One region of the Nostoc sp. CmiVER01 genome, then DNA from elsewhere that is predicted to be linked to it. Evidence: predicted binding sites of a transcription regulator. Region 1 holds the regulator's gene; each other region holds the start of a gene.
The links. Region 1 encodes NtcA, which controls nitrogen genes in cyanobacteria. Its sites were predicted from a motif close to TNTGTANNNNNNNNTACANA; they were not measured.
Positions count from the first base shown of each region.

Region 2: RMZ43_RS31400 (Glu/Leu/Phe/Val family dehydrogenase) is a predicted target of NtcA. The motif match lies at 1,368-1,387, and genes of this name have one in related genera.
Region 3: glnA (type I glutamate--ammonia ligase) is a predicted target of NtcA. The motif match lies at 2,610-2,629, and genes of this name have one in related genera.

Region 1 covers NZ_JAVRBU020000012.1:233,574-237,907, reverse strand. The annotation lists gene hisB (imidazoleglycerol-phosphate dehydratase HisB) at 1-163, opposite strand, end outside; gene fabI (enoyl-ACP reductase FabI) at 293-1,069, opposite strand; gene ntcA (global nitrogen regulator NtcA) at 1,451-2,122, shown strand; gene RMZ43_RS22150 (DUF3084 domain-containing protein) at 2,291-3,781, shown strand; gene RMZ43_RS22145 (pre-16S rRNA-processing nuclease YqgF) at 3,897-4,334, shown strand, end outside.
Region 2 covers NZ_JAVRBU020000024.1:2,496-6,829, forward strand. The annotation lists gene RMZ43_RS31390 (peptidylprolyl isomerase) at 1-62, shown strand, start outside; gene RMZ43_RS31395 (beta-ketoacyl-ACP synthase) at 109-1,254, shown strand; gene RMZ43_RS31400 (Glu/Leu/Phe/Val family dehydrogenase) at 1,471-2,760, shown strand; gene RMZ43_RS31405 (hypothetical protein) at 2,806-2,985, opposite strand; gene RMZ43_RS31410 (LysR family transcriptional regulator) at 3,124-4,020, opposite strand; gene RMZ43_RS31415 (aspartoacylase) at 4,130-4,334, shown strand, end outside.
Region 3 covers NZ_JAVRBU020000006.1:118,634-122,967, reverse strand. The annotation lists gene RMZ43_RS11300 (class I SAM-dependent methyltransferase) at 1-460, opposite strand, end outside; gene RMZ43_RS11295 (hypothetical protein) at 745-945, shown strand; gene glnA (type I glutamate--ammonia ligase) at 1,063-2,487, opposite strand; gene apcB (allophycocyanin subunit beta) at 2,845-3,354, shown strand; gene RMZ43_RS11280 (putative quinol monooxygenase) at 3,917-4,334, opposite strand, start outside.

The sequences.
Region 1 (4,334 bases):
CTAAAAACGGAACACCTGTTGCTGCTGTGCAAGTTCCTCTACCATCCAGATTGATGGTAACTTGCACATTAGTTTCGCCAGTGGTGCGGTGAACAGTGGCAATCCGAGGGGTTTTAGTTGACTGGTCGTAGTTTGAATTAACTTGACGATTGGTTGTTTGCATAGGAATGGGGAGTGGGGAATGGGGAATGGGGAATGGGGAATGGGGAATGGGGAATGGGGAATGGGCAAGAATAATTCTTCGCTTACTCCCCCTACTCCCCACTCCCTACTCTCCACTCCCCAAATTATCTTACATTCCCATAATTTCATATCCTGCATCTACATATAGAATTTGTCCGGTAATGCCGCTAGACAAATCACTACATAAGAAAGCGGCAGCATTACCCACTTCTAGCTGAGTTACGGTGCGTCGTAGGGGAGCTACTTCTTCTACATGATGAATCATATCCAAAATCCCACCCACTGCTGAAGATGCCAAGGTGCGGATGGGGCCTGCGGAAATGGCATTGACGCGGATATTTTGTGGCCCTAGTTCGGCGGCTAGGTAACGTACACTCATTTCTAAGCCAGCTTTGGCAACTCCCATGACATTATAGTTAGGGATTGCCCTAACACCGCCTAAATATGTGAGGGTGACGATACTACCTCCCTCTGTCATCAAAGGTTTAGCTGCACCAGTTAACTGCACCAGTGAGTAGGTACTAATTTCTAAGGCGGTGTTGAAGCCAGAACGAGAGGTTTGACTAAAATCTCCAGTCAAATCATCTTTGCTGGCAAAGGCAAGACAATGGATGAGGATGTCTAGCTTTCCCCACTTTTCACGGATTGTCTCAAAGGTAGATTGAATCTGTTCATCATTTTGGACATTACAGGGAACAAATAAGCTGGGGTTGAGGGGTTCTACCAATTCCGCAACTTTTTTCTCCATCTTGCCGCGTTCATCGGGCAGGTAAGTAATACCCAGGTTTGCTCCGGCGAGGTGCAACTGTTGGGCGATGCCCCAGGCGATCGAGCGGTTATTGGCAATACCTGTAACAAGAGCATTTTTTCCAGTCAGATTTAGCATATAAATTGTTAATGCGATCGATCATCTAGGAGCATACTAGAATCTGAGGCACGTTTTGTCTTTGTTTTATACAGGCTTTGCAAAAATGAATATTGGTAAGAGTGTTTGCTATGACAAAAATCTTGATTTTTCCTAAAGATATTTCCAAAATAACTTTATTTGTTCTTTAAAAAACCCTTTTTAATACTGCTATTGGAAGTACTTATCAACAATTTGTAGCTGAAAGGATCACCAATTATGTATCATTATAAACAAAGAGTTATGAAGAGATTAGTTTGAGTATAGGAAAGTACAGAAAGGTTGACGGTGCTTTATTCATTTTTCGGGTGTATTCTTAGGTAATCAGTTTTTGTTTTTCCGGCATTGGGTAGGGGAAGGGAGATGATCGTGACACAAGATAAAGCCCTAGCAAATGTATTTCGTCAGATGGCGACCGGGGCGTTTCCGCCAGTTGTGGAAACGTTTGAACGCAATAAAACGATCTTTTTTCCTGGCGATCCTGCCGAACGAGTTTATTTTCTTTTGAAAGGTGCTGTTAAACTTTCCAGGGTGTATGAGGCAGGAGAGGAAATAACGGTAGCGTTGCTGCGGGAAAATAGTGTTTTTGGTGTATTGTCATTGCTGACGGGAAATAAGTCAGATCGGTTTTACCATGCGGTTGCATTTACGCCTGCGGAATTACTGTCAGCACCAATTGAACAAGTAGAGCAAGCACTCAAGGAAAATCCAGAATTATCAATGTTAATGCTGCGAGGTCTGTCTTCGCGCATTTTACAAACAGAGATGATGATTGAAACTCTCGCTCACCGAGATATGGGTTCTAGGTTGGTGAGTTTTTTGCTAATTCTTTGTCGAGATTTTGGAGTTCCTTGTGCAGATGGGATCACAATTGATCTGAAGTTATCTCATCAAGCGATCGCAGAAGCAATTGGTTCAACTCGTGTTACTGTTACTAGGCTACTAGGGGATTTACGTGAGAAAAAGATGATTTCTATCCACAAAAAGAAAATTACTGTGCACAAACCTGTTACCTTAAGTAGGCAATTTACATAAAATCAATTGGAGAAAGGGGAATCGGCGCGTGTTTTATTTTGAAAAATGACACTAATAGCTAGAGGTAAATCTAAAATTGAGTAATTTCAGCTATTGCCAATTTCCACTTCTTTCCAGACAATGCTTAAAAGTAGTAGGCTGTATCTGGAAGGATTTCGGTAGCTAAAGATGACCACCGGATACATCCTCATCGCAGCAATTTTAATTCTGGGAGGCGTAATTGCAACCGTGGGCGATCGCATCGGCACACGAGTTGGCAAAGCCCGCCTCTCACTTTTTAACCTACGTCCAAAAAATACTGCTGTACTAGTAACTATTTTTACGGGCGGTTTGATTTCTGCATCAACATTAGGGATTTTATTCGCTGCCGACGAAGGCTTGCGAAAGGGAGTCTTTGAATTAGAAGATATTCAAACAGACCTCAGACAGAAGCGGGAACAGCTAAAAACCGCAGAAACTCAAAAAAGTCAGGTAGAGAGTGAGCTAAACCAAGCAAGAATTGCCCAAACAAAAGCACAACAAGACTTGCAGGTAATTAATCAATATTTGCAGGCGGCCAATGCCAAACAACGCCAAACACAAGCTCAGTTGAACCGCACCATTAGTCAACAAGCTCAAACTCAAACTCAACTCCAACGCACTCAAAGTCAGCTAGAACAAGTTGTACCTCAATACCAAAAAGCTATAGCTGAATTGCAAAGCGTTTACAATCAGAGAAAGGAGCTACAGGCCGCAGTTGAACTACTAAAGACAGAGCGTCAACGACTGTACGCTGAAGCTAAAAAAGCTATTGACGAAGCCAAAACAGCTATTGAAAAACGCGATCGCGAACTTGCCAATCGCCAAGAAGGCATAGAAGTACGCGATCAAAAAATTGCCCAACTCGATCAATTAATTCAAAAGCGTAATGTAGAAGTTGCAGCGCGAGAGCAAGTAATTGCCAAACGGGAATCACGCCTCAAAGACTTGGAAGCACAACAGGAGCAACTAGAAATGGAAGTTGCCAGGTTGGAAAAATATTATCAGTCCTACCGCGATCTGCGTCTAGGTAAGCTAGCCTTAGTTCGCAGTCAAGTTCTGGCTGCTGCTGTAGTTCGTGTTACCCAACCTGCTGCTGCTCGTCAGGCAGTGATACAACTTTTACAAGAAGCCAATCGCAACGCCAACCTCAGATTAAGTGAGCCTGGGGCGAATCCTGCAAATGTAGAGCTACTGCGCGTGACTCAGGATAGGATTGACCAGTTGAGCAAGCCAATTGGCGATGGTCAAGAATACGTGGTGCGGATTTTCTCGGCTGGTAATTACGTTAGAGGAGAAAAGCAGATAGAATTTTTCACCGATATAGCCCGTAATCAATTGGTTTTTTCGGGAGGCGCAGTACTAGCCACAACGACTGCTGATTCCAAAACCATGACATCCTATCAGTTACAGCAGCGACTGGAAATATTGATTTCTGCTTCCCAATTTCGGGCCCGTAATGCCGGAATTGTCGAAGATGTACAAGTAGAGGGGACTTTCTTACGCTTTGTTAGCCAATTAAGACAATACAATCAACCATTAGAGATTAAAGCGATCGCAGCAGAGGACACTTATACAGCCGGGCCATTGAGAGTAAAATTAGTGGCAATAGTCAACGGACAAATTATTTTTACTACTTAAAACATTATTTGCACACTGTTATTAGTAAGATTTAAACATATCCAACAGCAGTCAAAATAGTTGCTGTGATTGAATTTATTGATTTCTAATTCTTAATTTTTAATTTTAATTTATTATGACTTTCCCGGAATTTTCACCAACGCAACCAGTCATATTGGGATTTGATCCAGGTCGAGATAAGTGTGGTTTAGCGGTGATGGGACTGGATCGACAATTGTATTATCATCAGGTCGTCTTAGCAAAAGAGGCGATCGCTAGTATTGAGACACTGCGTCAAAAGTTTCCGATCTCTTTGATGGTGATGGGCGACCAAACTACAGCCAAGGAGTGGAGACAGAAATTATATCAGGAATTGACAGAACCGTTGAGTATTATTTTAGTCGATGAGCGCTACACAACCTTAGAAGCACGCGATCGCTATTGGCAAATGTTCCCGCCCCAAGGGTTAATAAAACTATTGCCACAGGGTCTACGACAGCCACCAAGACCGATAGATGACATTGTTGCCATCCTCTTAATCGAAAGATACTTAAATCGCCTCACTGAATCAACA
Region 2 (4,334 bases), on a different contig from region 1:
ATCGCATTGACTCCGCTAAAGTCACACAAGGTGCTGAAAATCTGAAAATATCAGGGAAGTAGAGGAAGAGGGCAGGGGGCAGGGGGAAAATAACTACTAACTCCTAAATTGACAAAGGTTGTTGTCACTGGTATTGGTTTAATTTCCGCCTTGGGTGGAAACTTAGAAGATAGCTGGCAAAATTTGCTAGCAAGTAAATCTGGAATTCGATTACATCAACCTTTTCCAGAATTTACACCACTTCCTCTAGGTTTGATTGGTCAACAACCATCTGAGTTGACAATGTTAACTCAGATGGTTGTAGCTTCTGCTTTACAAGATTCTGGCTTAGTTTCACATGCACCTGATTGTGCTGTAGTCATTGGATCGAGTCGCTCTTATCAAGCGTCTTGGGAAATCATGGCGCAGCAAATGTATAAAGATGTAGCGAATTTGTCCGTGTCCTCTTTTGGAAATTGGCTAGATACATTACCTCACATGAACGCGATCGCTACTGCAAGACAAATCGGTGCATCAGGTATAGTTTTAGCACCGATGGCAGCTTGTGCAACTGGAATTTGGGCGATTGCTCAAGCAGCTTTGCTTATTCAAACTGGGCAATGTCAACAGGCGATCGCTGGCGCAATAGAAGCGCCGATTACACCCCTAACTTTAGCTGGATTTCAGCAGATGGGTGCTTTGGCAAAAACTGGGGCTTATCCCTTTGATTTGCACCGGCAAGGCTTAGTGTTAGGCGAAGGCGCAGCTGTGTTTGTCTTGGAATCAGCAGAGTTGGCAAAACAGCGTCAAGCAAAAGTGTATGGTGAAATTCTCGGTTTTGGCTTAACTAACGATGCATATCATGGTAATTCACCAGAACCTGAAGGCAAAAGTGCGATCGCTGCTATCAAACAATGTCTAGAACGTAGTTGCCTCTCACCAACTGATATTGATTACATTCATGCTCATGGCACAGCTACCCAGCTAAATGACCAAATGGAGAGCATGGTAATCCAGCGTTTGTTTCCCCAAGGGGTGGCAGTTAGTTCCACCAAGGGAAGCTCAGGCCACACATTAGGAGCATCTGGAGCTTTAGGTGTGGCTTTTTCTCTCATGGCCTTAAAGCATCAAATATTACCACCTTGTGTAGGATTTCAGCAGCCGGAGTTTGATTTAGATATCGTTACATCTGCACGTTTAAGTAAAATTAGGCAAGTACTATGTTGCAGTTTTGGCTTTGGAGGACAGAATGCAGCGATCGCACTAGCAAGGTAAAAACTTGTCATTTTAACTATCTGACTGACGTTATATATAAGTTTTACTTAAGTTTTTGCTCTTGATATATAATTATCCTGCTTTTGTAGCAATAGCAGAATATAAAATATAAAACTGTAACAAAAACTACAAAAATTTTATTTCCCTAAAAAAAAGGATAAGCTAAATACAGATGATATCCGGTTCGTAAAGATACCGTGATTAGGAGAAAATTTTATGATTTCAAAATCTCTGTTGCTGCCAGAACCTGCTTCTCCAGCGCATATATGCCCATTTGATCAAGCATGTAGCTACTTAGAAGCGGCAGCTAAAGAATTAAATTTAAATCAGGGTTTGCTAGAAATTCTTAGCCACCCGCGTAAGGTTGTGACGGTTTCCATCCCCGTGAAATTAGATAATGGGGAAATACAGGTTCTTGCTGGACACCGGGTGCAACACTCCGATGTTTTAGGCCCCTACAAGGGTGGAACCCGTTACCATCCAGCAGTGACATTACGGGAAGTATCTGCTCTAGCAATGCTGATGACCTGGAAATGTGCTTTGTTAGGTATACCTTACGGTGGTGGGAAGGGTGGCATTCCCATAGATCCGAAACGCTACAGTGTTGGCGAACTAGAGCGAATCACCCGCCGTTATATCAGCGAGTTGATTAAAGATATTGGGCCTGCTGTAGATATTCCTGCTCCAGATATGGGTACTTCTGCCCGTGAGATGGCTTGGATGATGGACACTTACTCTGTGAATGTCGGTCATGCTGTACCAGGGGTTGTAACTGGAAAACCGCTTTCTATTGGTGGTTCGCTGGGACGAGAAATGGCAACCGGACGTGGCGTGATGATTATTGTCCGTGAGGCGCTGGCACAGCAAGGTAAATCCTTAGCAGGTATCCGAGTAGCTATTCAGGGTTTCGGTAACGTTGGCTGTGCCGCAGCAGAATTATTACATCAAGCAGGCGCGAAAGTTATTGCTGTTTCAACGGGTGCTGGAGGAATATTTTCCGAAGTCGGTCTTGATATTCCCAGGTTGAAAGTCTATGCTGCTGAAAATCGTAAGAGTATTATGGGTTTCCCGCAATCTGTACCAATTAGCAATGCAGATTTATTAACTTTGCCCTGCGATGTTTTAATACCGGCGGCTTTAGAAAACCAAATCACTGAAGAAAATGTGAATCAAGTGCAAGCACGAATTGTCGCAGAAGCAGCTAACGGGCCGATTACTCTTGAGGCTAACTTGGCGTTAGAGGCGCGGGGTGTGACAGTGCTACCCGATATATTGGCGAATGCTGGCGGTGTAGTAGTCAGTTATTTAGAGTGGGTGCAGGGTCTTTCCTATGTATTTTGGGATGAGGAACGCGTTAACCGCGAAATGGAGCATTTGATGGTACAAGCTTACCATCGGGTGATTCAGCAGTCGGAGATACGGCAAATTCCTCTGCGATTAGCTGCTTATACTTTAGGGGTAGGTAGAGTGGCTCAGGCGCTGACTGACAGAGGTCTTTATCCTTAAGATTTAGGCATGGGGTAGAAATGAGCAACTGTGCAGAAAGTTACGTTAAGGACTTAATGAGCCACTTTCAATACTGCGATCGCTTTCATTGAAGTAGCGGGAACTTTTCTGTAGACACGTTGTAGACAAAGTGTGGACGGTTTGCCTACACTTACGAAAACCACTTCCAACCAAGGCAATGCTCATCCCGTCCACTTCCCCCAGTCCTCGATCTGCTCGAAACATAATGCGGATATCCTCAGCACTCACATCACATCAGCGAACAGATGGGTGGACTGTTGCATAAAGCAATATAAATTCCTTAAGCAGCAATTTCTGGAGTTAGTTGAGCAACCTTGGTTCGCAAATTCTCCACGACCTTTCTTACATTTCCCATCTGCGGCTTATATCTTTGAGAACCTCTAGAAACTCATTTAAAACAGCAGATTGGTCGTCACGCCGCCAAAGCGCAACAATGCTGATTTTCAGGTTATTTCCTTCAATTGGTCTGTACACAACTCCCTGACGCTGAATATTTTGGGCATTTTTTAGCAGCAAAGACACCCCGACTCCACCCGCAACTAAACTCAATACGGTCAGCATCCAAGTTGCTTGTTGGACAACTTTTAATTCATGACCAAAAACCTGTTCACAAAAATTAATAATTTGATTATAGAAATGGATTACTTTTGGTGAAGGTAAAACAAAAGGTTCATTCGCTAATGCCTTGAGTGGAATTTGAGATTTAGCTACTAGTAGATGTGACTCAGGTAAAGCAATCACTAGTGGCTCTGACAAAATGGTTATAGACTCTAAATCTGGGTGATTATCATTGGGCAAAAAATCAAAACCAATATCAATTCGGTAATCAAGCAACTGCTGTATTTGCTCATTCAATGCTAACTCACATAAAATTAGCTCGACATCAGGACGATGGGAGCGAAAAGCTTGCAGTACATTTGGTAGAACACTGTTAGTAATTGAACTATTAAGTGCGATCGTCAACTCTCCTACCTCACCAAGACTAGCTCTGTATGCTCGTCTCTTCGCCCGTTCAACCTGCCTAATAATCTCAGAAGCATCTTCAAAGAAAACTTTTCCCCCAGATGTTAACTGGAGTGGTCGTCTCTCTCGGTCAAACAGTTCAAATCCTAAGTCCTTTTCCAAGCGACGAATATGCTTGCTCAGATATGGCTGATCGATATCCAAGAGGTCAGCAGTTCGACTGAAGTTGAGTTCTTCAGCCAGAACAGTAAAGTATTTTAGCTTGTCTAACTCCATACGTATTAAGCACTATGCCAATTTTATCTAATCTTATGCAAATTTAAGCTTGCAGAAGCATAGTATTACTTTTATTATGCATTTACAAGTATTGAGCGAGTAACTATACATGAACCAAAGCAGCCAAAAAATCCACCGGGCCGTAATTATTGGTGGAATCCACGGGAATGAACTAACAGGAATATATATAACTAAACTCTTTGAGCAATTTCCTCACCTAATTCAACGACCTAGCTTTGAAACACTAACATTGTTGGGCAATCCGGAAGCCTTTGCAGAAGGCAGGCGTTACATCGACAAAGACTTAAACCGCA
Region 3 (4,334 bases), on a different contig from region 1:
AAAGAATTTCTACTTGTAAGTCATATAAATTAGCTGACAACTCACTCAAGTAGCCATTGCTTTGGTGATGGAAGTTTTGCACGTAGTAGCTGGGATAACCATCTGTGTCAATTTCGGGCGAAAAATCTTGGTAATTCTGTTGTTGAACCCGCTCCCACATTTGAGGGGAATCTAGCCATAGCAACGGATAGTAGCGGACAAAATCATCCCAAGGGTTGTCAAACAGCAAACTTTCTGGGTATATACCTTTTTGGGCATCTTGCCAGTCTGTTTCCAGCAACTGATTCAATCTCTGTTGAAGTTTGAGTAAAAGCTCATTCGGGATGGGTTTGGTCTTTTGTCCAAGTGTCGGATATACCAGGTTCATCAACCGTGAATTTAATATTTTGTGAGCCAGACCAAAGTAATTTTTGCCCTGCTGAAAGGTTTGATAAGTCAATTTAGTTAAACTCTCAGGCATAAAAATAGCTCAAGTTTTGATACGTTTATGTAAATAATTGTAACGAAAAATTACCTACTGTTGGAAAGGTAAAGGCTCCAAGGTGAGACAAATCTGAAGCTAGATGATTTTAGCTATCAAAGGTAGATTAGGAAAGATTTTTCGAACTTTCGGGAAAAATACCTAATATTGTCAGCAAAGGCAAACATAAACTTTTATAAAAAGTAGCTTATGTTACAGAATTTTTGCTATATTAGTTTACGAGGCAACCAAAAAATATATAACAAATAGAGAGGACTATGGTTATGTCTATCGCAGATAAATCTCGTGCGTTGATGGTGCGTGAACATCAGCAAGTTAAAAATCGCCAACAATCAATGCTGATGCGGGCTGCACAAGAACTTGGTCTTCCTGAAGAAGCATCCCACTACTGGAACCCGATTCAAGGGAAGGTAGACGCTAATACTCGGATGATTTATGGGCCAAGTCATGCTTCTATGAGCTAAGTTTCAGGAGTTTTAAGGTTGATTTGAGTGAAAGTCTCAACTGACAACTCTGGAAAAAAAGCCACCCTTTACTCTAGGGTGGCTAAACTTATATATTTAGATAGCTACGATACTTAATTAAGCATCGTAATAGAGGTAAAACTCGTAGGGATGAGGACGCAGCTGTAACTGCTTGACTTCGTTACCTAGCTTGTAGTCAATCCAATTTTCGATAAAGTCTTCCGTGAATACGCCTGATTCGGTCAAGAAGGCGTGATCTTTTTCTAGTGCTTGCAACGCCAGTTCTAAAGAACCTGGAGTTGAAGGAACTTTTGCTAGTTCTTCTGGAGAGAGTTCATAGATATTCTTATCTAAGGGTTCACCAGGATGGATTTTGTTCTTGATGCCATCAAGACCAGCACAAAGCATTGCAGCAAATGCTAAGTATGGGTTAGAAGTAGCATCTGGACAACGGAATTCTAAACGTTTGGCTTTAGGGTTAGTGCCAGATAAAGGAATACGGATAGAAGCAGAACGGTTCCCTTGGGAGTAGGCTAAGTTTACTGGTGCTTCATAACCAGGTACTAGGCGCTTGTATGAGTTGGTGCTAGGGTTGGTAATTGCCAACAGCGCTGGTGCGTGTTTGAGAAGACCACCAATGTAGTGCAATGCCATATCGCTCAAACCAGCATACTTATCACCTGCGAACAGAGGTTGTCCGTCTTTCCAAATGGATTGGTGACAGTGCATTCCCGAACCGTTGTCGCCAAAAATTGGTTTTGGCATGAAGGTGACGGTTTTGCCGTGTTTTTTGGCAACGTTCTTGATGACATATTTGTAAATCATCAACCAGTCAGCCGCTTCGATCAACTTGCCAAAGCGGAAACCTAGTTCGCACTGACCACCAGTAGCTACTTCGTGGTGATGCTTTTCAATAGGTACACCTAATTGTGCCATCGTCAACAGCATCTCTGTACGGATATCTTGAAAAGAATCCGTCGGTGAAACTGGGAAGTAACCTTCTTTGAAGCGTGGTTTGTAACCTAAGTTGGGTTTGTTCTCTGTACCAGCTTTACCGGAATTCCAAGCACCTTCTTCAGAGTCTAAGAAGTAGTAGCCTTCGTTGGCGGTTTGGGCAAACCTAGCATTGTCAAAGATAAAGAACTCAGCTTCAGGGCCAAAGAAAGCTGTGTCACCAACACCAGTGGAAACCAGGTAATCTATTGCTTTTTGGGCAATAACGCGTGGGCAACGATTGTACCATTCACCCGTGCGGGGTTCCTTAATACTACAAACTATACTTAGTGTTGGCACTTCCATGAATGGGTCGATCCAAGCAGTGTTGGGGTCGAGTACCATCGTCATATCCGATTCATTGATCGCTTTCCAACCCCGAATGCTGGAACCGTCAAAAGGTACGCCATCAGTGAATGCAGTCTCATCGATTTGGTTTTGATACAGTGTGAGGTGTTGCCAAGTCCCTACTGTATCGATGAATTTGAGATCAATCAGTTCAATTTTTTCATCTTGAATTTTTTTCAAGACTTCTTGGGGTGTTGTCATTGTTACTCCTTCTCTACCAATTTCCTAAAGTAAACCAGAATCTTACATTGCATCCTAACCCTGCTGATCTCAATCAGGCCGTGACACACCAGAAATATCTTAAATACTAGACATTAGCTGATTTTGTAGTTTGTGTTACAGATATCTAGATTATCAGGTTATATTAACCTTTCAGGGATCATCTGTACAAAACTGGAAAGTTCATCATATAGGGGTCAACTTTGGCATAGAATCCATAGATAGTGGATAAATTGTTTTTGTGCCGAATCTATTTTTAATAGCACAAAAATTTACTGGTGCATAAGTGCAGCCAAATAAATATCAAACCATAAATAGTAATGATTGGGAGAAGAAGGAATGCGCGATGCGGTAACAAGTTTAATTAAGAATTATGACTTAGCTGGTCGGTATTTTGACCGGAATGCGATCGATAGCCTAAAGTCTTACTTTGACAGTGGTACAGCACGAGTACAAGCGGCGGCGGCAATAAATACTAATGCGGCTGCACTTGTCAAGCAAGCTGGTTTAAAGTTATTTGAAGAACTGCCAGAATTGATTCGCCCTGGTGGAAATGCTTATACAACTCGTCGTTATGCAGCTTGTCTGCGGGATATGGACTACTATCTGCGCTATGCTACCTATGCGTTGGTTGCTGGAAACACCAATGTATTAGATGAGCGTGTGCTACAAGGGCTGCGGGAAACTTACAATTCTTTAGGAGTACCTATTGGACCTACAGTTCGTGGTATCCAAATTCTCAAGGATCTGATTAAGGAACAAGTGGCAGCAGCAGGTGTAGTTAATACTACTTTTGTGGATGAACCATTCGATCACATTACACGTGAGTTGAGCGAGATAGATATTTAGATTTTAGGTGGGCAAGGTGTCTACCCCGACATAAACATAAATAGCGATCGCACTTTGGTTCAATGGAGCGATCGCTTTTTTGTGAACTCTAGACGTTGAGAAGGGCTTTATTCAAGATTTTGCCCTTTGCGGGCAAAATCATAACTCTCTAAAATTAATGGCACTAATAAAAGCCCTAAGCTATGGAGAATAAGGGTTATAGCTTTTAATACCATTGATCATTAATTAGATACGTTAGGCGATCGCAGTTGGCTTTTGTTTCGGGTTCTAGGAAAAGGAGTATCAACAAGGAGTATTAAATTAGATGCGTCAGGCATCGCGGTTTGGTGGCTTGCAGATGCAGTGAAAAAATAGTTCAACTTTACTATCAAAGGTGCCCAATTGAATTAGATTTGAGGCATTTAAAAACTACTTTGGGTATGGATGTTTGACGATGTAAAACATCCATACCCAAGTCGGTGTGCCATAGGTCACGCCGTCGTCCCTAAATAGCGAAATATGCAGGTCATCAGCTTCATTTATCGCTTTAAATCTTCTGCCGTGAATTATTTATTTTCTGAACTCATTTTCCACCTTTTTCTATCTTTTTGAATATTTTAGTCATCGTCTTTGCGTCTATCGTTTCCATATCAACTAGCTTCAGCGATTTGACCATTTTCTGCGTCGTGGTTTTATAGTGTTGGAAATGCGGGGTTTTGAGATGTGACTCGTATTCTTCGCGGCTGGCGTAGATTTCTAGAATCCTAACCTCAGTCGGATTTTCTTTTTGATACATCGGGAAAATCGAAATAACACCCGGTTCCAATCTGACTGATGCTTCAGATTCTTCTTTCAGAATGGCTTTATATTCATTGAGATAATTGGAATCTATTTCAATTTCCGAGATACGCACCATTATCTCTTTTTGCTGGGTGGAAGCCGCGCTGCAACTGACAAGCATAATTATCAGAATTAAAGAAATAACTATTTTTTGAAAACAG